Regions from separate parts of the Parageobacillus sp. G301 genome, predicted to be linked through region 4. Evidence: riboswitches for the same ligand, from Rfam matches in the RefSeq annotation. Region 4 holds a riboswitch; each other region holds the start of a gene.

Region 1 (2,203 bases), 450 kb from region 4:
TAGCTTACAACTACATCGGTTTTAAACTCGGCCACTGGGATGCGAAGAAGCAAGAAAACGTGATGGATAATCCAAAATTCCAAAACAAAAAGCTTCGCCAAGCGATGGCATACGCGATTAATAACAAGGAAGTCGCAGACAGACTTTATCACGGTTTACGCTTCCCGGCAACGACGTTAATTCCGCCATCCTTCCCAGGATACCATGATAAAAACGCAAAAGGATATACGTATGATCCAGAAAAGGCGAAAAAATTGCTGGATGAAGCAGGATATAAAGATGTCGATGGCGACGGCTTCCGTGAAGATCCAAACGGCAAGAAGTTTACGATTAACTTCCTGTCAATGAGCGGCGGGGATATTGCCGAACCGCTGGCGAAATTTTACATGCAATGCTGGAAAGACGTCGGTTTGAATGTGCAACTGGTTGATGGCCGCTTGGCGGAATTCAACTCGTTCTATGACATGGTTGAAAAAGATAACCCGAAAGTCGATGTGTTCGCCGCGGCGTGGTACACTGGAACCGATGTGGACCCGTATGGATTATATGGACGCGATGTGATGTTTAACTATTCTCGATGGGTGAACGAGAAAAATGATGAATTGTTAGAAAAAGGACATTCCGAGCAAGCATTCGATAAAGAATACCGCAAGAAAATTTACAACGAATGGCAAGCGCTGATGAATGAAGAAGTACCTGTCATCCCGACTCTGTACCGCTCGATTATTTATGCGGTAAACAATCGTGTGAAAAACTTTACCGTCGACCCTAGCTCAAAATTAACATGGAAAGATGTTGGTGTCACTTCCGAAAAACCAGAAGTAGCGCAATAATAAAAAGAGGGGAGAGCGCCTTTGCTCTCCCTTCCTCGTTTGTGAAAATCAAAAAATGATTGTCATCACAATGGCACCATGATAAGATAAAAACAAACTGCATACAGTCTTATCAAGAGTGGACGAGAGATCGGGCTCTATGACTCCACAGCAACCTGCGTATTACGCAAGGTGCTCCAACCCGCAAAGCGTCTTTCGCTTTGGATGATAAGAACGGTTACCCCCTTTCGCATCATTCATGGCGAAAGGGGTTTTTATGTATGTGCAAAGAAGGAGGTGGGAATGTCGATTGCGCGAAAATGATTTGATTCGCAGCTATATGGCGGCACACTTAACGGTAGCATCGTTTGCTTCCCATGTCGCCCGTTGTGTCCAAAAACAGCTTTTGCAATTTGACCGACAGGCAGCGATTCATTTTGATAGCAGCCAAAATGTTTTCCATCTATACGGATATACGCAAGGGAAGATGTTTTCGCTTCTTCTGACATTTGCGGAAGTGGAAGAATGGAAAGCCGCTGGCCCTTATGCGCTTGACCGCTACATTTTTTGCGAATTAGAGGAAAAAGGAATTTCGATCGTACATATGACTCCATATTTGCGATCGGTATTTTCACAATCTTGAAAATAATGGAAAAAGGGGAGAAACATAATGGCAGTAAAAAAATTTGAACACGTCGGCATTCAAGTAAAAGACATCGAAACATCGAAAAAGTTTTATCAAGAGGTAGTCGGATTGGAACTACTTAGCGAGATGACGCATACGAACGGTACAATGAAATTGGCGTTTTTAGGGTTGGATGGCTCAGTCATTGTCGAATTGATCGAAGGGTATAATCCGAATTTGCCGACGGAAGGAAAAGTGCATCACGTCGCCTTTACCGTTGAAGGAATTGAACAAGAAAAAGAACGGATTCAATCGCTCGGCGTTCCGCTTGTATGGGAAGAGATTACGACGCTGCCAAACGGGGCGAAATATTTGTTCTTTCTTGGACCGGATGGTGAATGGATCGAATTTTATGAACCGGCTAAGTAAGAAAAGCGGAGATGCTTGTTGGACTCTTAACAACTAAAACCGCTCTGTTCAGCTTTAAACAGAGCGGTTTTTTCATGATGTTTCGGTGATATATGGAAATTTTCGAAATACCCATTTCAGCACGTTCGGTACGACGATAATGACAAGAAGAAGACGTACAAATTGCAAGGAGCTGACAATCGCTGGATCTCCTCCGACCGTTTGCGCCGTTAATACCATTTCCACAAGTCCTCCTGGCGCAAGACTCAACAGCGCGGTCGACAGCGGAAGATCGGTTAATTCCGCAAATACGTAGCCACATCCGAACGATAGAGCAATTAATACTAACGCAAGCAAG
Region 2 (2,203 bases), on a different contig from region 4:
CAGGCTGCCAAGAAACACTCCTAATCCGCAAAGCAGAAGGGCGGTTGATCTCCGCCTGATGGCGCCGGATCCGTACGCCACTCCCATTGCGGCGGCGGCGCCGCTAGCACCGATATTCATTGCAAAGAAAAAGGAAACGATAAAAGCAACAATAAGGAGCATATTCGTGTCTCTCCCTATGAGATATGAAGCCCGCATTCCGTTTTTCCGTGCCCGACCCAGCGGCCGGAACGCAAGTCGTTCGGGTCGAGAGCAGGGGCTGTGCATGGCGCGCAGCCGATGCTTGGATAACCTTGATCATGAAGTACATTGTATGGAAGCCTGTATTTATATACATAGCTCCATACGTCTTTCCATGTCCAATGAATGAGCGGGCATATTTTGATCGATTGGAATTTGTCATCTTTATTGATGTATTGGACGTGGCTGCGTGTCGGTGATTGTTCGCGGCGCAGGCCGGAAATCCAAGCGGTTACCCCGGTCAATACTTCGCGCAGAGGAATCACCTTCCGCAATTCACAGCATTTGTTTGGATGGTGTTTCCATAATTCGTCCCCGAATTGTTTTGCCTGTTCATCTAAGGATATGCTCGGCTGTTTCATCACAATGCGGAGGGAAGGATATTTTTCTTTTACCTTTTCGATTGTTTCGTATGTTTCACGAAAATGAAGCCCGGTATCGAGAAATACGATTTCTGCATCTGGCTTTACTTGCGAAATTAAATCGATTAACACGATTCCTTCAATGCCGAAGCTACAGGCGTACACAATATCGTCCTCATATTGGCGGTATGCCCAGGCGAGAACATCAAGCGCCCCTTTTGTTTCATTATCGTGAGGGAATGAAGGTTTTTCTTTGGCTTCCCATGTTTGATAAGTGAGCATTTTTCTCCCCCTTTGAAATCAAAGAAAATAAAGTGGATTAGTTGGTTATATAGGAATAGAAAGAGAACGAACGCTTATTAAAAACGCTCTCCCATTTTGGAAGAGCAAACCGGTCACTAATAGCGCCTTATCTTCCAAAATGGAGTCCATTTTGCTGGAATTAGCACCTTGCTTTCGGCCAAGCAGGTTGCCGGAGTTCATCGGGCCAGTCCCTCCCTCACTCTTGATAAGTCTTATATAATTGATTAAAATTTTAACACAATTCAAGCAAAAGTCAATCCTAGTTTTTCTATAGGAATTTATTTTTTGCTGATATAACACAGTAGAGGAATAAAGAAATCAGGAAAGAAAAGGGCGGTTTGTTGTCCGACCTTTTCCATGCATGTCAATCGGATAATAGGGAATTATGCAAAACAGAGGATGCAGAAACGCGGATCGGCAATGTTACTTCGACGGTTGTTCCTTTATTCACTTCACTCATAATCGACATCGTTCCGCCGTGGTCTTCGATAATTTTTTTACTGATCATCATCCCAAGACCAGTACCTTTTTCTTTTGTTGTAAAGAACGGTTTTCCTATTTTTTCTAGATGTTCTTTTGGAATTCCGCAGCCTTCGTCGATAAAGCGAATAAGAACGGAATGTTCATCCTTTTTTTGTGCTTCAATGAAAATATGTCCACCATTTTTCATCGCTTCCATCGCATTTTTTAAGAAATTAATAAATACTTGCTTTAATCCGTTTTCGTCACATTCAATGAGAGGAAGAGATGGATCAGTTTTTGTAATAATTTGGATGTTATGCAAAATACCCTGTGTTTCTAATAAAGCGGTGACATGTTGAAGCAAAACGCCAATATCACTTTTTGTAAATTTGGTTGCTTGTGGTTTTGCCAACACTAATAGTTCGCCTAAAATAAGTTCAATGCGCTGAATTTCTGATTCAATAATGTGAAGGTAAGGTTTTTTCTCGTCAAGTTCGGATTGCAATAGTTGTATAAATCCTTTTATGGCTGTAAGCGGATTGCGAATTTCATGGGCGATCCCAGCCGCTAGCTGGCCGGCAACTGAGAGCTTTTCCGATGTTCGAATGAATTCTTCTGTTTTTTTCAGTTCGGTAATATCGGTGAATGTCAATACCGCATCAACGACGGCTCCATTTTCCAAAACAGGCGTTACCGTATAGGAAACGGGGAAATGGGTACCATCTTTTTTCCAAAAAATATCTTCACTAATATGATATGTTTTCCCATCTTGAATGGCGAGATCAATTGGGCATTCATCAATAGAGTAAGGAGTTCCATCTTTTTTCGTATGGTGA
Region 3 (2,203 bases), 600 kb from region 4:
TTTGTATATCTTTATTATGGCTGCGGTTATTTTGATTAGTATCTTCGCTTCATATATGGTATATAAAAAGAAAGATATTGCAGTCTAATGAAATTAGAGGTGTTAAAATTGTATTCAGCATTTGAAAAGCAGCCTAAAGAGAAAAAAGACTTGATCATCAAAGTGGCCATCGAGGAATTTGTGAAGAATGGTTATGAAAAGACCTCTACAGATGTTATTACGAGACGGGCGGGAATTTCCAAGGGAATACTTTTTCATTATTTTAAGAGCAAGAAAAACTTATACCTTTATTTAGTGAATTATGTGAAGGACTTTCTGACGGAACTAGCAATGGAAGAAATGGAAAAAATCCAATCTGATGATTTCTTTGAAAGGATCAAAGAAATCGTCCTGTTGAAACAAAAACTAACGGTTCAGTATCTCCAAGAAACTCAGTTTATTACGGATGCCTTTACTAATCCTCCAGTGGCAGTAAAGAAGGAAATGGAAGAAATTATTAAGAAACATTACGAAGCTTATCAGGAAGATTTTTTGCTGAAGCATGTCTATATTAAAGATCTGATCCAAACGGAAAAACTTAGAGAGGATATTTCCGTGGATACCGTGATCCGCATGACCATGTTGATTGCCGAACAGCTGTCTAATAAGTATATGGCTATATACAAAAATAAGCAAATGGATGTCATGAGTGGTGTGGAGTCTTTGATAAGGGAACTGAATGAATATCTTAAGATTATTAAATATGGAATCTATAAACCAGAATAGAGTTTTTGATTTCTTTTCCCGTGGCGTTTTGCTACGGGATTTTTGCATATTATTAATGTTACACAAGTATAATTTTAAGATTTATTTAAAATTATTTAAAAATAAGACATTATCAAAGTGTATTGCACAATAGATGAATATGTTGTAATCTTTTATTTGTTTTATATAACGAAATACAACCGCTCATCTTCTTATCTAGAGAGGCGGAGGGACTGGCCCGAAGAAGTCTCGGCAGCGGACTCGTTTTCGAGTGCTGTGCCAAATCCAGCAAGCATTGTGCTTGAAAGATAAGAAGGGTTTCTTATATAGATACGTATAAGGCCTCTTCTTATGTTCAGATAAGAAGAGGCCTTTTCTCTAAGTGGAAAGCTCCTTCAAAAAAACATAAAATGAGGTGGAAAGAGTGGAGTTAAGAAAAGGCAATCTATTTGCGTTATTTCCGTTTGTGATCTTTTTAGTGTTGTTCATTGGTGCAGGCGTGGTTACAGGCGATTTTTATAAATTTCCAGTCATTGTAGCAATTTTGATTGCGGCAAGTATTTCGTTGATGATGAATCGGAAAGAGTCTTTAACGAAGAAAGTGGAAGTGTTCACAAAAGGGGCTGGAAATGCCGATGTCATGTTAATGGTCATCATTTTCTTATTAGCAGGAGCATTTTCGGAAGTAACTAAAAAAATGGGGGCTGTTGAATCAACGGTTAATTTGGCTCTTTCCGTTGTTCCGCAAAATTTATTAATAGCCGGTTTATTTGTCATTGGATGTTTTATCTCCATTTCGATGGGAACGTCCATGGGAACGATTGTAGCGTTAGCGCCGATTGGAGTCGGAATTAGTGAACAAACCGATATTTCTTTGGCATTATCTATGGCAGCTGTCATTGGCGGTGCTATGTTTGGAGATAACCTATCTTTTATCTCTGATACAACGATTGCGGCAGTTCGTACACAAAATACAAGAATGAAAGAAAAGTTTAAGGTGAACTTTTTCATTGTTTTACCAGCGGCAATCATCACCATCGTTCTTTTCTGGGCCATTACTGCTGGAGAGCAAGCGGAAATTACGAATCAATCTTTTAATTGGATGAAAATTTTACCTTACCTTGGTGTATTAATAACAGCATTAATGGGCGTTAATGTACTAGTCGTGTTAGCAGGCGGTATTTTATTAGCAGGAATCATCGGTCTTCTTGATGGAAGCTACAGTGCAATGGGCCTCATTCAAGCCATCGGTGACGGGGTCGCCGGAATGCAGGAATTGTCATTGCTTGCGATCTTAATTTCCGGTATGGTGGAAGTCATTAAACATAACGGTGGAATCGATTATTTACTTCAATTAGTAACAAGAAATGTAAAGTCAAAAAAAGGGGCACAATTCGGCATCGCGGGATTAGTGAGCTTAACAAATCTTTCAACAGCAAACAATACGATCTCCATTTTA
Region 4 (2,203 bases):
GCGTGCTGAATCGGCACACTGACCGCTCCCGTTTGAGGATCCATTTTCCATTTATTATGGAGCAGTTTCGTTTGAAAAGATACGTGTTGTTCCATCTCCCTACACCTCTTTCATACTTTTTAACGCTTGCGATAAGTCAGAAATTAAATCTTCGACATGCTCGATGCCGACAGAGAAACGAAGCAGCCGGTTACAGACACCGTTGGCGATGCGGATTTCTTCTGGAATATCGGCATGTGTTTGCGTTGCTGGATATGTAATAAAGCTTTCGACTCCACCTAAACTTTCGGCGAATGTAATTAATCGTAAACTTTGCAAAAAGCGGTTGACCCATTTTTCTTCGCGCAAGCGGAACGACAACATGCCGCCTCTTCCCGGGTATAATACATCAGTAATATCTTCATGCGCCGCTAAAAATTCACTGATTCGTTTCGCGTTTTCTTCGTGCTGTCGCATCCGAAGCGCCAGCGTCTTCATGCCGCGAATAAGCAGCCACGAATCAAACGGTGAAAGCACAGCGCCAATTGCGTTCTGATATTCCGCGAGCCGCTTGCAAAGTTCCTCCCCCTTCGCAACGACGAGACCTGCCAACACATCGTTATGGCCTCCTAAATATTTTGTTGCACTATGGATGACGATATCGGCTCCTTGCTCGATCGGACGCTGAAAAACTGGTGTGTAAAACGTGTTGTCGACAATGAGAAGCAGTCCATGTTTTTTCGCAAATTTTGCCACTTCAGCAATGTCCGTTTCCTGCATTAACGGGTTCGTCGGTGTTTCTAAAAAAATCGCTTTTGTTTTTTCGGTGATGTAGTTCTCTACTAATCGTATGTCGCGAAAATCTACATAATGAAAAGACAAGCCGTATTTTCGCCAGCCGCGTTCAAATAAACGATATGTACCTCCATATAAATCGGAGGAAACGAGAAATTCATCCCCGCTTTCAAATAACGCAAGAACCGTCTGAATGGCCGCCATGCCCGAGCTGAACGCGTAGCCTTGGTCTCCTCCTTCTAGCTTTGCGATCGCTTCCTCGACGATTTTCCGCGTCGGATTGCCGGTACGAATGTAGTCAAATCCGGTAGACTTCCCGATTCCTTCATGACGGTACGCGGTCGAAAAATAGACGGGCGGATTGACCGTTCCTGTGACCGTGTCACTGCGGTTTCCGATTTGCGCCAATAACGTTTCCATTTTCTCCATCTGTATCTCTCCCTCTTCTATAAAATAAAAAAAGTCTTCTAAGAAGAAGACTTTTCCATACGTCGATCAGTGCTTCTTCTTATCTGCCGAATTGAAAAAATTCAATTCGCTGGATTTAGCACCTGGCCAAAAATTGGCTGGTTGCTGAAGCTTCATAGGGCCAGTTCCCTCCACTTCTCTTGATAAGAATGCATCCTTCACTATTCATTTTTTCTGATTACTAAAAATGTACCTCATTTATTGTGAGTTTGCAAGGAATTTTTAAAATTTTTCAAATTGATATGTTGTTTTTATACGTTGGAAAAACTCCCGGCGCTTTTTTATGTAAATATTCATCATAATCCGCTGTGTTTGTTAACATGTTTTTACAAAAATATGTTACAATAACAGGTGAATCTGTTTTTATTGGAGGATCCATCATGGCATTACAAAAAGGGACAATGCGTGATTACACTATTTATAGTGATGAGCTGGATGAGGAAATAACGCTGCTTGCCTATTTGCCAAGTTCGTTTTCCCCGCTTCATAAGTATTCTCTTCTTATCGCTCAGGATGGGAAAGATTATTTTATGTACGGGAAAATAAAAAGCGTTATTGAACAACTGATGGAAAACGGCGAGATTGACCGCACCATTGTCATCGGAATTCCATATCGCGATGTTAAGGACCGCTATGAGAAATATCATCCAAACGGAAAGAAAAACAGCCGTTATTTGCGTTTTTTAGCACATGAGCTCGTTCCGTTTTTAGATCAAACGTTTCCTACGTACCAAATCGGAAAAGGACGCGCGCTCATCGGCGATTCCCTTGGCGGCACTGTATCACTAATGGCAGGATTATTGTATCCGCATACATTTGGAAAAATTGCGATGCAGTCGCCATATATCGATGAAGGAATCATCGAGGAAATTTTACAATTTTCGGAACCGCCATTATTGCAAATTTACCATTCGGTGGGCACAAACGAAACAGCAGTGAAAACGACGGACGGAAACGTGCG

The links. Region 4 has a riboswitch for S-adenosylmethionine ahead of QSJ37_RS07080 (methionine biosynthesis PLP-dependent protein). Riboswitches for the same ligand answer to the same signal wherever they lie in the genome.
Region 1: another riboswitch for S-adenosylmethionine. It lies ahead of QSJ37_RS04780 (hypothetical protein); the one in region 4 lies ahead of QSJ37_RS07080 (methionine biosynthesis PLP-dependent protein).
Region 2: another riboswitch for S-adenosylmethionine. It lies ahead of QSJ37_RS16360 (phosphoadenylyl-sulfate reductase); the one in region 4 lies ahead of QSJ37_RS07080 (methionine biosynthesis PLP-dependent protein).
Region 3: another riboswitch for S-adenosylmethionine. It lies ahead of QSJ37_RS04110 (Na+/H+ antiporter NhaC family protein); the one in region 4 lies ahead of QSJ37_RS07080 (methionine biosynthesis PLP-dependent protein).

What each region holds. Positions count from the first base shown of each region.
Region 1 covers NZ_BSDB01000001.1:943,630-945,832, reverse strand. Annotated here, with positions in the region: gene opp4A (oligopeptide ABC transporter substrate-binding protein) at 1-833, shown strand, start outside; SAM riboswitch class I at 940-1,047, shown strand; gene QSJ37_RS04780 (hypothetical protein) at 1,123-1,455, shown strand; gene QSJ37_RS04775 (VOC family protein) at 1,483-1,866, shown strand; gene QSJ37_RS04770 (AbrB family transcriptional regulator) at 1,939-2,203, opposite strand, start outside.
Region 2 covers NZ_BSDB01000003.1:101,722-103,924, reverse strand. Annotated here, with positions in the region: gene QSJ37_RS16365 (sulfate permease) at 1-162, opposite strand, end outside; gene QSJ37_RS16360 (phosphoadenylyl-sulfate reductase) at 177-884, opposite strand; SAM riboswitch class I at 1,009-1,117, opposite strand; gene QSJ37_RS16355 (PAS domain-containing sensor histidine kinase) at 1,270-2,203, opposite strand, start outside.
Region 3 covers NZ_BSDB01000001.1:797,870-800,072, reverse strand. Annotated here, with positions in the region: gene QSJ37_RS04120 (ABC transporter permease subunit) at 1-88, shown strand, start outside; gene QSJ37_RS04115 (TetR/AcrR family transcriptional regulator) at 88-765, shown strand; SAM riboswitch class I at 954-1,059, shown strand; gene QSJ37_RS04110 (Na+/H+ antiporter NhaC family protein) at 1,169-2,203, shown strand, end outside.
Region 4 covers NZ_BSDB01000001.1:1,394,478-1,396,680, forward strand. Annotated here, with positions in the region: gene metC (cystathionine beta-lyase) at 1-95, opposite strand, end outside; gene QSJ37_RS07080 (methionine biosynthesis PLP-dependent protein) at 100-1,203, opposite strand; SAM riboswitch class I at 1,280-1,392, opposite strand; gene QSJ37_RS07085 (alpha/beta hydrolase) at 1,623-2,203, shown strand, end outside.